2 regions of the Geodermatophilus sp. SYSU D00705 genome follow, and region 1 is predicted to be linked to the other one. Evidence: riboswitches for the same ligand, from Rfam matches in the RefSeq annotation. Region 1 holds a riboswitch; the other holds the start of a gene.
The links. A riboswitch is a leader RNA that binds a small molecule or an ion and turns the genes downstream of it on or off. The one in region 1 is predicted to bind cyclic di-AMP.
Positions count from the first base shown of each region.

Region 2: linked by a shared signal. The riboswitch ahead of ACI78Q_RS19000 (aggregation-promoting factor C-terminal-like domain-containing protein) and the one ahead of ACI78Q_RS16715 (LysM peptidoglycan-binding domain-containing protein) in region 1 are both predicted to bind cyclic di-AMP.

Region 1 covers NZ_JBJGYT010000022.1:52,365-59,228, reverse strand. Annotated here, with positions in the region: gene ACI78Q_RS16725 (FAD-binding protein) at 1-598, opposite strand, end outside; gene ACI78Q_RS16720 (hypothetical protein) at 637-939, opposite strand; gene ACI78Q_RS16715 (LysM peptidoglycan-binding domain-containing protein) at 1,048-2,265, opposite strand; cyclic di-AMP (ydaO/yuaA leader) riboswitch at 2,272-2,422, opposite strand; gene ACI78Q_RS16710 (VOC family protein) at 2,745-3,119, opposite strand; gene ACI78Q_RS16705 (MFS transporter) at 3,266-4,492, shown strand; gene ACI78Q_RS16700 (hypothetical protein) at 4,503-4,862, shown strand; gene ACI78Q_RS16695 (DinB family protein) at 4,882-5,394, opposite strand; gene ACI78Q_RS16690 (bifunctional 3'-5' exonuclease/DNA polymerase) at 5,458-6,864, shown strand, end outside.
Region 2 covers NZ_JBJGYT010000030.1:28,249-35,112, forward strand. Annotated here, with positions in the region: gene ACI78Q_RS18990 (TetR/AcrR family transcriptional regulator) at 1-20, opposite strand, end outside; gene ACI78Q_RS18995 (class I SAM-dependent methyltransferase) at 26-664, opposite strand; gene ACI78Q_RS19000 (aggregation-promoting factor C-terminal-like domain-containing protein) at 765-1,616, opposite strand; cyclic di-AMP (ydaO/yuaA leader) riboswitch at 1,844-1,991, opposite strand; gene ACI78Q_RS19005 (LLM class flavin-dependent oxidoreductase) at 2,187-3,344, shown strand; gene ACI78Q_RS19010 (FMN reductase) at 3,341-3,961, shown strand; gene ACI78Q_RS19015 (AmiS/UreI family transporter) at 4,008-4,733, opposite strand; gene ACI78Q_RS19020 (hypothetical protein) at 4,837-5,055, opposite strand; gene ACI78Q_RS19025 (hypothetical protein) at 5,181-5,348, shown strand; gene fmdA (formamidase) at 5,406-6,659, opposite strand; gene ACI78Q_RS19035 (FmdB family zinc ribbon protein) at 6,744-6,864, opposite strand, start outside.

The DNA.
Region 1 (6,864 bases):
AGTGCTCGGCGAGGGCGTCCCACGACAGCCCCTCGAACACCCGCTGCTCCACCTCGAACGCGGGCTCGACGTCGAGGGTGAGGGCGGTGACCGCGCCGAGGGCGCCGAGCCCGACCACCATCCCGTCGAAGTCCGCGTCGCCGCGGGCGGCGCGGACGAGCTCGCCGTCGGAGGTGACCAGCTCCAGCGCCGCGACGGCGGTGGCCAGGTTGCCGTTGGTCACGCCGGAGCCGTGGGTGGCCGTGGCGACCGCCCCGGCCACGGAGATGTGCGGGAGGGACGCCGTGTTGTGCAGCGCGGCACCGGCGTCGCGCAGCACGTCGGCGAGTTCGCCGTACCGGACGCCGCCGCCGAGCGTGACCGTGCCGGCGGCCAGGTCGACGTCGATCCCGGCGAGCGGGGAGCCCGCGGCGTGCACGGCCTCCAGCGAGAGGAGCTCCGCGGAGTCGGCGATGCCGGTGAAGGAGTGCCGCGAGCCGAGCACCCGGATGCGCGGGGCGGCGGCGACGATCTCCTGCACCTGCTCGAGGGTCGTCGGCCGGTGCAGCCGCTGCGCCCGGTAGGTGTGGTTGCCGGCCCAGTTGGTCTCGACGGTCACGGCGGAACGCTACCCACGTCCGCCGTCCCGAGGGGCCGTCAGCGGGCGGCGGCGAGGGCCCGGTCCACCGGCGGCGAGCGGCGTACGGTCACCGCCCGCCCGGCCCGCTCGGCGGCGTCGAGGTGGTCGAGGAGCAGCTCCAGGGCGGGTGCGGACAGGCCGGTCACCGAGCCGGCGTCGATCACCTCGACCCGGACCGGCTCGCGGCCGTAGCGGCGCAGGAAGGCGGCGACGGCCGCCTCGTCGACGTCCCCGGCCAGGCACAGGGTGCGCCCGCCGGCGGTGTTGAACAGGCGGACGACGCCGCGCGCGGCCGGGTCGTCGGACGGCGGGGGAGTCACGCTCCCAGTCTGCCGACGACGACCGGGTGCGGCAGCCGCGACGGCAGCGGCCCCCCACCCGGGATCGGGTGGGGGGCCGCTGGAGGGAACCCCGGTGCGGGCCGGTCGTCAGGCCCGGTAGTTCACGTGCGGGTGGTCCATGTGGTTGGCCGTCGCGCCGCCACGGTCGGCCATCGCCTTCCAGGCGCCGGTCGGCGAGGTCAGGATCCGCTGCTGCCAGATCACGTACTCCACGCCGAGCTCGTCCCAGTGGGCGACGTGGTAGGCCACGATCGCGTCGCCGAGCGCGGCGTCGGAGCCGACCATGTAGTCCAGCGCGAGGCCGGACGGGTGGCCGTGCGGGTCGGCGGCGCTGGCGCGGGTCCCGCCGATGGTGATGCCGGCGACGCCGGGCACGTTGGTGACCAGCGCGTCGGCGGCGGCCTGCGCGCTGGGCTGGACGGCGCCGGCGCTGTTGCTGATCACCGCGGCGGCCGGGGTCGGCTCGACCTCGGGCAGCGGGGTGACCTCCGGCGCGGGCGCCGCGGCCGGCTCCGGCGTGACGACGGGGGCGGGATCCACGTCGGGAGCGGAAGCCGGCGCGGCCACGTTGGCCGGCGCGGCGTCCACCGGCGCGGCGTCCACGGGGGCAGCCGCCGCCGGGGCAGCCGCCGCCGGGGCAGCCACCGCCGGAGCGGCCGCCGCCGCCGGAGCGGCCGCCGCCGCCCCGCTGGTCAGCAGCACCTGACCCGGGAAGATCAGGTTCGGGTCGGCGCCGATGACCGCGATGTTGCGCTCGTAGAGCGGCCGCCATGACTCCCCGTGGGCGGCGGCGATCTCGGCCACGGTGTCGCCGCGCCGGACGGTGTGGTCGGCGGACGGCGCGGCGGTGTCGGCGGCCGGACCCTCCGGGGCGGGCGCCGCGGCGGGCGCGGCGGCGGGAGCCGCGGGAGCCGCGGGAGCCGTGGCGGCGGCGGTGGTGCCGTCGGTCAGCAGCTTGCCGCAGGCCGGCCAGGCGCCGATGCCCTGGCCGGCGAGCACGTGCTCGGCGATCTCGACCTGCTGGGCGGGGGTGGCGAGGTCCGCCCGGGGCGCGAAGTCGGTGCCGCCGTACGCGGCCCAGGTCGACGGGCTGAACTGCAGGCCGCCGTGGTAGCCGTTGCCGGTGTTGATGGCCCAGTCGCCACCGGACTCGCACTGGGCCACGCCGGTCCAGTCGTGGGTGGTGGCGGCGTTGGCCGGGGTGCTGAGGATGCCCATCCCGACGACGGTGGCGCCGGCTGCGACGGGGGCCTTCGAGAGCGCCTTCTTGGTGCGGACGTAACGAGGCGCGCGGTGCTTTGCCATGGGTGTGTGGTCTCCGATCACCGCCGGCGAGGTGAGCTGTCGGGTTCGGGCGATCGGTGCCCGGCCGCGGTGCGCGGCTTCACCCCGAGGCGCGTCGGACGCGCCGGGAACGTTGGGTCCCCCACCCCTGCCCTGAGGGATCTGGTGAGCAGCCGGTGGGCAGGGTTTGGCGGACCGGTGCCACGTTCTCTTAGCTGAACGCAGCCAAAACGCTACGACGCGTGATGTGGACTGTCGCCGTAACGCCGGTCACAAGCGAGGGGCCGTGCGGGGAAGTCGCTGGTCGCGCCGCGAGGTGCGGGTGGGGTCGGTGAGGTCACTCACGGCCGCCCTGGCGTGTCGCCGGGGATCGGGGGGGGGGGGGGCCTGGTTGCCGGTGTCCTCGTGCACCGCCGGCTCCGCGGGACCGGCGCAGCGCGCGTCCGACCGGCGGTGCGCCGCGCCGCGAGACGCGCGGCCGCGAGTGTCCGGGCGGTGCCTCAGCCGCCGTACGGGCGGGTGATCGCCTCGAGCACGTGGCCGTTCGGGTCGGGCCAGTAGACGCCGCGGCCGCCGTCGTTGGTGTTGATCTCACCCGGCCGGGACGCGAACGGGTCGGCCCAGTGCTCGAGGCCGCGGGCGCGGATCCGGCCGAGGATCTGGTCGAACTCCTCCTCGGTGACCAGGAACGCGTAGTGCCGCGGGATGACCGGGTCCTCCGCCATGAAGTCCAGCGAGACGCCGTTGGCCAGGGTGACGACGGCGAACGGGCCGTAGGTGGTCGGCGGCGCGAGGCCGAGGACGTCGGTCAGGAAGCGCGCCGACTCGTCCCGGTCGTGGGCCGCGACGATGGTGTGGTTCAGCTGGACGGGCATCGGGCCTCCTCGGGGACCGTGCCGGGAGCCAAGCACGCCGGCGCCTCCACCGGGAGTCGTCCCTGCGCCGTCGACGGGGGTGGCTGCCGGGGCGCCGGGTGGCCCATCCTGGCCGCCTCGTGCCTCGAGGTCATCCCGGGAGGACCGTGGCCAGACCCCCAGCCGACGACGGACCCTCCGGGCCTGCCCTGACGCTCCGCCTGGTCACCGCCGGCGTCCTCGCGGACCTCGCGGTGGGGACGCTGTTCGCCTGGAGCCTGGTGGCGCCGCAGGTGGGCGCCGACACCGGCGCGGCGCCCGGCAGCGGGCCCGGGGTGTTCGCGGCCGCGGTCGTGGTCTTCACCGTCGGCCTGCTGGGGGTGGGCCGCGGCCTGCGGCGGTACGGGCCGCGGGCGCTGCTGGCCGCCGCCGCCGTCCTGGCCGGCACCGGGCTGGGGCTGACCGCCGCGGCGCAGCGGCCGGAGCTGCCGTGGCTGGGCGTCGGGCTGCTGTTCGGGGCGGCCAACGGGCTGGGCTACGGCGTCGCCGTGTCGCTGGCCGCCCGCGTCCCCGAGCGGCGGCGCGGCACCGCCAGCGGCGTGGTGGTGGGGGCCTACGCGGCCGGGCCGGTGCTGCTCGGGCTCGTGGCGCCGGCGGCGCTGCCCGCCGCGGGGTGGCGCACGTGCCTCGCCGTCCTGGCCGGGACGACGGCCGCGCTGCTCGCGCTCGCCGCCGTCCTCGCCCCGGCGGACCGGGTGCCCCGGAGCGGCCGGGTGCGCGGGGCGGAGCCGGTCCCGGGCGGGGCGCTCGTCGCGCTGTGGGTGCTCTTCGCCGGCGGCGCGGCTCCCGGACTCGTCCTCTTCGCCACCGCCGCGCCGCTGGCGGCCGCCCGTGGCCTCGGCCCGGGGGCCACCGGCGTGGCCGTCTCGCTCCTCGCGGCCGGCAACCTCGCCGGCCGGCTGTCCGCCGGGTGGTGGTCGGACGTCGTGGGGCGCCTGCCGGCGCTGGCGACCGCGCTGGCCGTCACCGCCGCCGCCGTCGCCGGACTGGCCACGTCGGCCGCGCCCGCCACCGTGCTGCCCGCCTCGGCCGCCGTCGGGCTGGCCTACGGGGCGGTGTCCGCGCTGGTCCCCGCGGCGACGGCGGACCGGGTCGGTCCCCGCGCGTTCCCCACCGTCTACGGCCGGGTGTTCACCGCGTGGGGCTGCGCCGGACTGCTGGCCCCGCTGCTCGCCGGGACGGTGACCGCGGCCGGCGGCGAGCGGCCCGGTGCGCTGCTGCTGCTGGCGCTGCCGGTCCTCCCCGCCGCCGTCGCGGTCCTGGTCCTGGCCCGCCGGCCCGCTCGCCCGGAGCCGTCCGGGAGCCGGCCGACGGCGTCGGAGGGACGCGGTTAGGGTCGGGGCCATGCCGACCAGGTCGCCGGGGGACGAGTCCAGAGGCTCGGTTCCCGGGCTGCAGGGGCCGGGAACCGCCGAGGAGGAGTCGCCGGACGCGCCGGCGATCCCGTCGTTCGAGTCGTTGCGGGGGCCGCGCCGCCGCACGGCGGTCGACCTGATCGTGCCGGCGACCCCGCCGCCGGCCGAGGACCCACCGGCTCCCGGCCCGGCTGTCGGGCGGCCCGCGACCGCCGGCGGGCCGCGGCCGGCGGAGTACGCCGACCTGCTGCGGCTCGGGAGCCGCGCGGTGCGCGCCGTGGTGGGCGTGCCGGTGCGGGTGGCCGGCTGGCCGGTCCGCTGCGTGCGCCGGCTGCTCGGCGGGTCCTGACCGCGGTCCCGCCGCCGGCTCACACGCCGGTCGCCCCGTCGATGCACTCCCGGAGCAGGTCGGCGTGGCCCGCGTGGCGGGCGTACTCGGCGACCATGTGGGTGTAGATCCACCGCAGCGTGACCTGCCCGCCCATGAACGGGCTCGTCGCGTCGAGGTCGCGGCCGGCGCAGTTGGCGCGGGCGTGGGCGACCTCGGCCTCCCACGTCGCCCGCGCGGTGGCGAAGGACGCGCCCTCGGCGAGGTCGAACCCGCCGTCGTGGCCGGTGGGCTCGGCCTGCGGATCGTGGATCGGCGGCAGCTGCTCGCCGAGCAGGACCCGGCGGAACCAGTTCCGCTCGACCTCGGCCATGTGCTGCACCAGGCCCAGCAGTGTCAGCCCCGAGGGCGGCACCGCGGCGGTGCGCAGCTGCTCGTCGGTCAGGCCGTCGCACTTCCGCGCGAGGGTGGCCCGGTAGAAGTCCAGCCAGGCCTCCAGGGTCTCGCGCTCGTCGGCCTGCAGCGGGGGCGTCGTGCGCTCGGTCGTCGTCATGGCCGCGATGCTGTCGCACCGGCCCTGCTCCGCCGTGTCGGACCCTCCGGCGACACTGTCCGGGTGAACCGCGTCGTCCTGCTGCGGCGGGGCGAGGCCGAGATCGAGGCGCGGGAGCTCTCCGGCGACGGGACGCCGGGAGCGGTCACCCGGTTCCCGGCCGCGGAGCTGGCCCGCTTCGTGCGCGAGCGGGAGACGGCGCCGGTCCGCTGGGTCTGGGACGACACCACCCGCTGGTACCCCGCACTGCTGGACGCCGGCGTCCGGGTGGAGCGCTGCACCGACCTGCGGCTCACCCACGCCGTCCTGCGCCGGTCGCCGTTCGTCGACCCGGCGCTGCTGGCCGGCCCCGACACCCGCGGCTGGGACGCGCTGCAGCCGGTCACCACCACCGATCCCGCCCTCTTCCCGCTCGAGGACCCCGCCGACCGGCTGGACCCGCTCGCCGAGGACGCGCGCCAGCAGGCGGCCCTCGCCGCGTCGGCGCAGCGCAGCCGCCTGGACCTGCTACTGGCCGCCGAGTCCTCCGGGGCCCTGGTGGCCGCCGAGATGACCGCCGCGGGGCTGCCCTGGCGGGCCGACGTGCACGAGCGGATCCTGACCGAGCTCCTGGGTCCGCGGCCGGCGCCGGGGCAGCGGCCGGCGTTGCTGGAGCGGCTGGCGGCGGAGGTCCGCGCGGCCCTGCGGGCCCCCGACCTGAACCCCGACTCACCGGCCGCCGTGCTCCGGGCCCTGCAGACGGCGGGGCTGCCGGTGGACGACACCCGGTCGTGGACGCTGGAGTCGGTCGACCACCCCGCGGTCCCGCCGCTGCTGGAGTACAAGAAGCGGTCGCGCCTGCTGCAGGCCAACGGCTGGAGCTGGCTGGAGACCTGGGTCCGCGACGGCCGGTTCCGGTCGTGGTTCCTGCCCGGCGGGGTCGTGACCGGGCGGTGGGCGTCCACCGGCGGGGGAGCGCTGTCGGTGCCAGCCCAGGTCCGCCCGGCGGCGGTCGCCGACGACGGCTGGCTGCTCGTCGTCGCCGACGTCGCCCAGCTCGAGCCCCGCGTGCTGGCGGGCATGAGCGGGGACACGGCGATGGCCGAGGCGGCCCGGTCCGCCGACCTCTACCAGGGCATGGTCGCCGGCGGTGCCGTGGCGACCCGCGCCGAGGCCAAGGTCGGGATGCTCGGGGCGATGTACGGCGGCACCCGCGGCGAGAGCGGGCGCATGATGCCGCGGCTGGCGCGTCGCTACCCCCGGGCGATCGGCCTGGTGGAGGAGGCCGCCCGCGCCGGCGAGCGCGGGGAGGTCGTGCACACGCTGCTCGGCCGCGGGTCGCCACCGCCCACCGGCGCCTGGGCGGAGCGCCCGGCCGACCTGGGGGAGCCGCCCGACGGCGGCGGCTCCCGCGAGGAGCGGGAGCGGGCCCGCCGCGCGTGGGGCCGCTTCACCCGCAACTTCGTCGTCCAGGGCACGGGTGCGGAGTGG
Region 2 (6,864 bases), on a different contig from region 1:
CGGCCACGGTCGGGTGCCACGCTGCTCACGGCAGCCGCCAGACCGTCGTCCGCCGCAGACCCGGCCCCTCGGTCTCCGGGATCTCGTAGACCGCGGCGGCGGCCAGCCGGTCGTGCGGCAGGTAGGGCCGCCCCGGATCGCCCACGTACACCTCGACCCCGCGGGCGCGGGCACGGTCGAGGAACGGCAGCACCCGTTCGGTCATCTCCCGGTCGTAGCAGACGTCCCCGGCCAGGACGACGTCGATGCCGGGCAGCTCGCGGCCGAGGACGTCACCGATCACGCTCACGCCGTCGATGCCGTTGAGGCCGGCGTTGACGCCGACCGCGGTGCGGCTGAACTCGTCGACGTCACTGGCCAGCACCCACCGGGCACCGGCCAGCCGGGCGGCGAGGGCGACCAGGCCGCTGCCGGCGCCGAGGTCGAGCACCGTCCGTCCAGCGACCACCTCCGGCCGGTCCAGGACGAAGCGGGCCAGCGCCTGGCCGCCCGGCCACGCCGCCGCCCAGAACGGCGGCGCCTCCCCGGCGCCACCGTCCTCGGTCTCCATCGCCTCCCACAGGGCGACGACGTCCTCGGCCACGTGCAGCCGCACCTCCGGGACCGACGACGGCCGTCGGACCTGGGTGTGGGTACGGACGAAACCGGACGGGACGACCCTCACCGCCCGACCGTCCCACACCCGGTCCCGAGACGGCTCGAGGGGCCGCCCCTGTCAGGAGCGGCCCCTCGAACGGGTGCCCGGTGCGGGACCGGGGCGGCGATCAGTACCAGTTGTGGGCCTGCGAGTGCGCCCACGCGCCACAGGGGCTGCCGTACCGGTTCTCGATGTAGATGAGCCCGGCGTCGATCTGGCGGTAGCCGTCGGAGGTCTTCGCGATGCCGGTGCCGGCCCAGGTGGAGTTCAGGAACTGCGGGATGCCGTAGGCGGTGCTGGTGGGGTTCTGCGCGTTGGGGTTCCAGCCGCTCTCCTTGCCCCACAGGTTCTCCAGGCAGCTGAACTGCTGGGCGCTGCCGACCTTGGACATCGCGTACTCCTTGAAGGAGCCGCGGGGAGCCGCGGCGGCCGCGGGCGCCGGGGCGGCGGCAGGAGCGGCAGCGGCCGCGGCCGCGGCCTGCGCAGCGGCGGCGGCCTCACGCTCGGCGGCCTCGCGGGCGGCCTGCTCGGCGGCGGCGGCCTCCGCGGCGGCGCGCTCGGCGGCCTCGCGCTCGGCGGCCTGGCGGTCGAGCTCGGCCTGGTCGGCCGCGGCCTGCGCCTGGGCGGCGCTGGCCTCGGCGGCCTGGCGCTCGCTGCGGGAGGCGGCGAGGTGCTGCAGCGGGGCCAGGTCGGCGGCCTCCGGGGTCGCCGCGGCCGCGGCGTCGGCGGTGATGCCGAGCTGCTCGGCCACGCTGACCGACTCGGTCCGGGTGGCGGTGGCCTCGGCGTCGGGCGCGCCGCTGGCCAGGACGTTGACCACGATCGCGCCGGCCGCGGCGGCGGCCAGGAAGAACGCGGGACGGCGGCCCTTGGCCGGCAGGCCGAAGCCGCGGCGGGAGGTGGTCTGGGGGGTGGCGGCGTCGGCGGCGGGGGTCGTGGCGGCGTCGACGGCGGGGAACTGCACGGTGCGGTCGTTCATCGAGTGGGGTGCTCCGGGGCGCGAGGGCGCCCGCGGGCCTGCCGACTCGTACGGAGGGCAGCCCGGGACGCGAGGGTCTACGGGAGGGGTCCGGCGGCGGTCAGTGACGCGCGCGGCCGGTCAACGGCGAGGCGGGATCAGCGGACCGAGGAAGAGGCGCGAGGTGCGCGTGGCCCGGGATCCCTGCGAGCCGGGAGGGCCCGTGGGCGAGGCATGCGGATGCTCTCCGTTCCTTCCATGGCCGCCTACCGAGTTAGCTGACGGGTTCGGGCGGGAAGGTGCCCTACCTGCTCGAGAGCAGGATTCACCCCAGTGCTTCGATGGGTCCCCGGCTCACGTCCGCGGGAGGCGGACACGACTCGGCGGCGTCCGGCCAGGCTCCCCGGATGGGGAAGCACGACCGACCGGACCCACTCACCGTACGGGCCGTTATCGTCCTGTGACAATCCCGTGGGCCCCATCCGTCACGTGACCCTCGTCGCGGGAGAGTTCTCGGCGGATCCGGAATACGCCCGGGGCGGCGCTGTTGCACGCAGCAGTAGTTGCGCTCTCAACCACTTGGAGCACGAGATGCAGTTCGGGATCTTCTCGGTCAGCGACCTCACGACCGACCCCACGACCGGCCGCACGCCCAGCGAGGCGGAGCGGATCAAGGCGGTCGTGGCCATCGCGAAGAAGGCCGAGGAGGTCGGGCTCGACGTCTTCGCCCTCGGCGAGCACCACAACCCGCCGTTCTTCTCGTCCTCCCCCACCACCACGCTGGCCTACATCGCCGCGCAGACCTCGACGCTGCAGCTGTCGACGGCGACCACGCTGATCACCACCAACGACCCGGTGAAGATCGCCGAGGACTACGCGATGCTGCAGCACCTGGCCGGCGGCCGCGTGGACCTGATGATGGGCCGCGGCAACACCGGCCCGGTCTACCCCTGGTTCGGCAAGGACATCCGTGACGGCATCCCGCTGGCCGTGGAGAACTACGCGCTGCTGCGCAAGCTGTGGGACACCGACGTCGTCAACTGGTCGGGGCAGTACCGCACGCCGCTGCAGGGCTTCACCTCGACCCCGCGGCCGCTGGACGGCGTCGCGCCGTTCGTGTGGCACGGCTCCATCCGCTCGCCGCAGATCGCCGAGCAGGCCGCCTACTACGGCGACGGCTTCTTCCACAACCACATCTTCTGGCCGCCGCAGCACACCCAGCGGATGGTCGAGTTCTACCGCCAGCGCTACGAGCACCACGGCCACGGCTCGGCCGACCAGGCGATCGTCGGCCTCGGCGGGCAGGTCTTCATGCGCAGGAACAGCCAGGACGCCGTCCGGGAGTTCCGGCCCTACTTCGACAACGCCCCGGTCTACGGGCACGGCCCGTCGCTGGAGGACTTCAGCCGTGAGACGCCGCTGACCGTCGGCTCCCCGCAGCAGGTCGTCGAGCGCACCCTCGGCTTCCGCGACTACGTCGGCGACTACCAGCGGCAGCTGTTCCTCATCGACCACGCCGGCCTGCCGCTGAAGACGGTGCTGGAGCAGCTGGACATCCTCGGCGAGGAGGTCGTGCCCGTCCTGCGCCGCGAGTTCGCCGCGCTGAAGCCCGCGCACGTGCCCGACGCCCCGACCCACGCCTCCCGGGTCGCCGCCCGCGGCGGGGCGAAGGACGCGACCGTCCACGCGGCCGCCGACAGTGTCACGGGGCAGGCGCGCGAGGAGGCCGAGGAGGTGGAGGTCCGATGAGCACCCGCACCCTCGCCGTCGTCAGCGCCGGGCTGTCGACCCCGTCGTCCACCCGGCTGCTGGCCGACCGGCTCACCGCCGCCACCGTCGACGCCCTCCGGGCGCGCGGTGAGGACGCCACGGTCGAGGTGGTGGAGCTGCGCACCCACGCCCGCGACCTGGCCGACCACCTGGTCACCGGGTTCGCGAACGAGTCGCTGCAGGCGGCGATCGACACCGTCGTCGGCGCCGACGGGCTGATCGCGGTGACGCCGGTGTTCTCGGGCTCCTACAGCGGCCTGTTCAAGACGTTCTTCGACGTCATCGACAAGGAGTCCCTGACCGGGAAGCCGGTGCTGCTGGGGGCCACCGCCGGCACCGCGCGGCACTCGCTGGTCATCGAGCACGCACTGCGCCCGCTGTTCGCCTACCTGCGCGCGATCGCCGTCCCGACCGGCGTCTTCGCCGCCCCGGAGGACTGGGGCGGCGGCGAGGGCGTCGACCGCGCGCTGGCCGCCCGGGTCGAGCGCGCCGCCGGCGAGCTGGCCGACCTCGTGGCCGGCCGGCCGGCGTCGGCCCGCCCGGCCGACCCGTTCGCCGACTTCACGCCGTTCGACGAACTGCTCCGCGACAGCTGACCGCGGACGACGGCGCCGGGAGACCTCCCGGCGCCGTCGGGTCGGGTCAGGTGGTGCCGCGGGTGTCCGTCCGCCGGTCGGCGCCGCGCTCGGTGGTCTGCCGTGCGACGGGCACGCCCTCCGGTGCGGCCGGCGCCCCTGACGGGACCGGCGCCGCCGGCGGCACGGCCGGCTCCGGCCGTCCCCGCAGCCGCGAGTACGGCAGCACGAGGCTGGCCAGCAGGACGACGGCCAGGATGACCGCCCACACGCCGCTGTACTGCGTCCAGGAGCCGGTGAGCAGCAGGAAGGCCGGCAGGGCCGCGGTCAGCACGCCGGCGACGATGGCGATCGCGCCGGTGTAGCGGGTGTAGTCCTCGCGCTTGAGCCCGAGGACCAGCCAGAACAGCCCCCAGAGCACGGCCCAGTAGAGCCAGATGACGCCGAACCCCGGGTCCCGCGGCTCGAAGTAGAAGAAGTTCAGGCCCGCGTACACCACCGCGCACACGGCGACGAAGGCGGAGAACCAGCCCAGCCCGGTGCCGTCGAGGTTCCCCAGCAGGTTGATCCCGACGTACAGGTAGGTGAAGCCGAACAGGTAGATGCCGCCCGCGAACAGGATCGCGGCCTGGTCCCCACCGGCGGTCAGGATCAGGTAGGTGGGCGTGAACACCTGCAGCGCGCCCACGAACAGGTTCAGCGGTGCCGCGGCGCGGGGGTCCACCCTGCCGAGGAGCATCAGGCCGTTGACGATCAGGACGGCCCCGACGTACAGCAGTCCGACGGCTCCCATGTGCAGTCATCTCCTCGGGTCCCGCGACGGTGCGGACGTCCCCCGTGAGGTGTGCCGGTGCGCAGACGTTCAGCGGCAACGATGGCGCCGCACCCCTCCCGCGTCAACGCTCCGCGTCGTCCTCGGCGAGCGCCTCGTCGAGGAGGGCGGCGAGGCCCTCGAGGGACCGGTGCGGCCCGTCGGTGCGCACCACCACGGGGTCGGGGACGGCGTCCTCGTCGTCGGTCACCGCCGCGGTCAGGTCGGCGGCGGTGCGCAGGGCCGCCTTGCCGAAGCGGTCGGCGGCCTCGTGCCGCGCGATCGGCGGGAGCTCGTCGGACACGGCGTCCTCCAGGGGGGTCGGTGGCGCACGCGGCCGCGTGTTCGGCGACCGCACCCCCGGGGTACCACCCTCCCGGCCTCGAACACCCGGCGGCCACGACGGAGGGGACTCGAGGGGGCCGATCGGTGGAGCACCGGGTCGAGGTGGTGTGGACGTGCCACCCGTGCGAGGTGGGTGGCCAGGACGCGCAGGAGGACGGCGATGCCGACCCGACCTGCTGGAACTGCGGTGGGCCGGTCGTCGTGACCGCCCGTCCCACCATCTGGCTCGCCTCCGAGCCGGACGCCGCCTGAGCACGGCGCCCGGCCCGGGACGGGCTCACCCGGCGCGGGCTCCCGCCCGCCGGGTGGTCACGAGCTGACGGCGCACTGACCGCGGTCGGCGCGCACCGGCCCCGACGCCGACGGCTTGATGTCGAAGTCGAAGATCGCCGTCGGCAGGTAGAGCGAGCAGCAGGCGTTCGGGATGTCGACGATCCCGCTCACCCGGCCCTCGATCGGAGCCGAGCCCAGCAGCAGGTAGGCCTGCTCGCCGGAGTACCCGAACTTCTCCAGGTACCGGACGGCGTTCAGGCACGCCCGCTTGTAGGCCAGCGTCGCGTCCAGGTACTTGTTCGTGTTGCTCTCGTGGTCGACCGAGACCCCGATGAACGTCAGGAACTCCGAGTAGCGGGGCTCGACGTTGCCGGGCATGAACACCGGGTTCGTGGTCACGCCGTAGGTCTCCATGCCGCCCTTGATCAGGTCGATGTGGAAGTCGATGAACCCGCCCATCTCGATGGCGCCGCAGAAGGTGATCTCGCCGTCGCCCTGGCTGAAGTGCAGGTCGCCGCCGGAGAGCTTCGCGTCCTTGACGTGCACCGGGTAGAAGACCCGCGAACCGCGGGAGAAGTTCTTGATGTCGTGGTTGCCGCCGTTCTCCCGGGCCGGCACCGTGCGCGCGCCGTCCCGGGCGATGCCGTCGAGCACGTTGCCGGACGCCGTCCCGCCGAGGGTGTTCTCGGCCAGCGGCGGGAGGGCCAGGGGCGGGACCCGGTCGGGGTCGGTCGCGATCAGCGCCCGCTCGCGCTCGTTCCACTTCGCGAGCAGGTCCGCCGACGGCGCCGTGCCGAACAGCCCGGGGTGGGTCAGGCCGGTGTAGCGCACCCCCGGTAGGTGCCGGGACGTCGCGACCTGGCCCTGGAAGTCCCAGATCGCCTTGTAGGCGTCCGGGAAGTAGTCGGTCAGGAAGCCACCGCCGTTGACCTTGGCGAAGATGCCCGTGTAGCCCCAGCCCTGCCCGGGGGCGTCGCCGAACTCCTGCGGCGCCTGCACCGGGCCCAGGTCGAGGATGTCGACGACGAGCAGGTCGCCCGGCTCGGCGCCCTCGACCCCGATCGGCCCGCTCAGCATGTGGGCGTGCGTCAGGTCGACGTCGCGGACGTCGTTGGCCGAGTCGTTGTTGCCGATCTGGCCGTCGGTCCACTCGCGGCACTCGACCCGGATGCTCTGTCCGGGGCGCACCATCGTGGCGACCGGGACGTCCGGGTGCCAGCGGTTGTGGCCGGGTACGGCCTGGTCCCTCATGGACTTGGCCTGGTCGACGGTGAACACCACGTCTGGCATGTCCCCACTCTCCGATCTGCGTTGATGGTGAGCGCCGGCCCGCGGGAAGACGGGCCGTCCGTGGGGGACGCGGGCCCGCAGCCGTCAGGGCCGGGGCAGCGCGTCCCATCGCGGGTTCCGCGGCGCCGGGCGGCCGGCTGCGCGCGGGACCTCCGTCGTGACCGTGGGCGCGTCCCGGCTGGCCTCCTCGCTCAGCCGCGCGGCG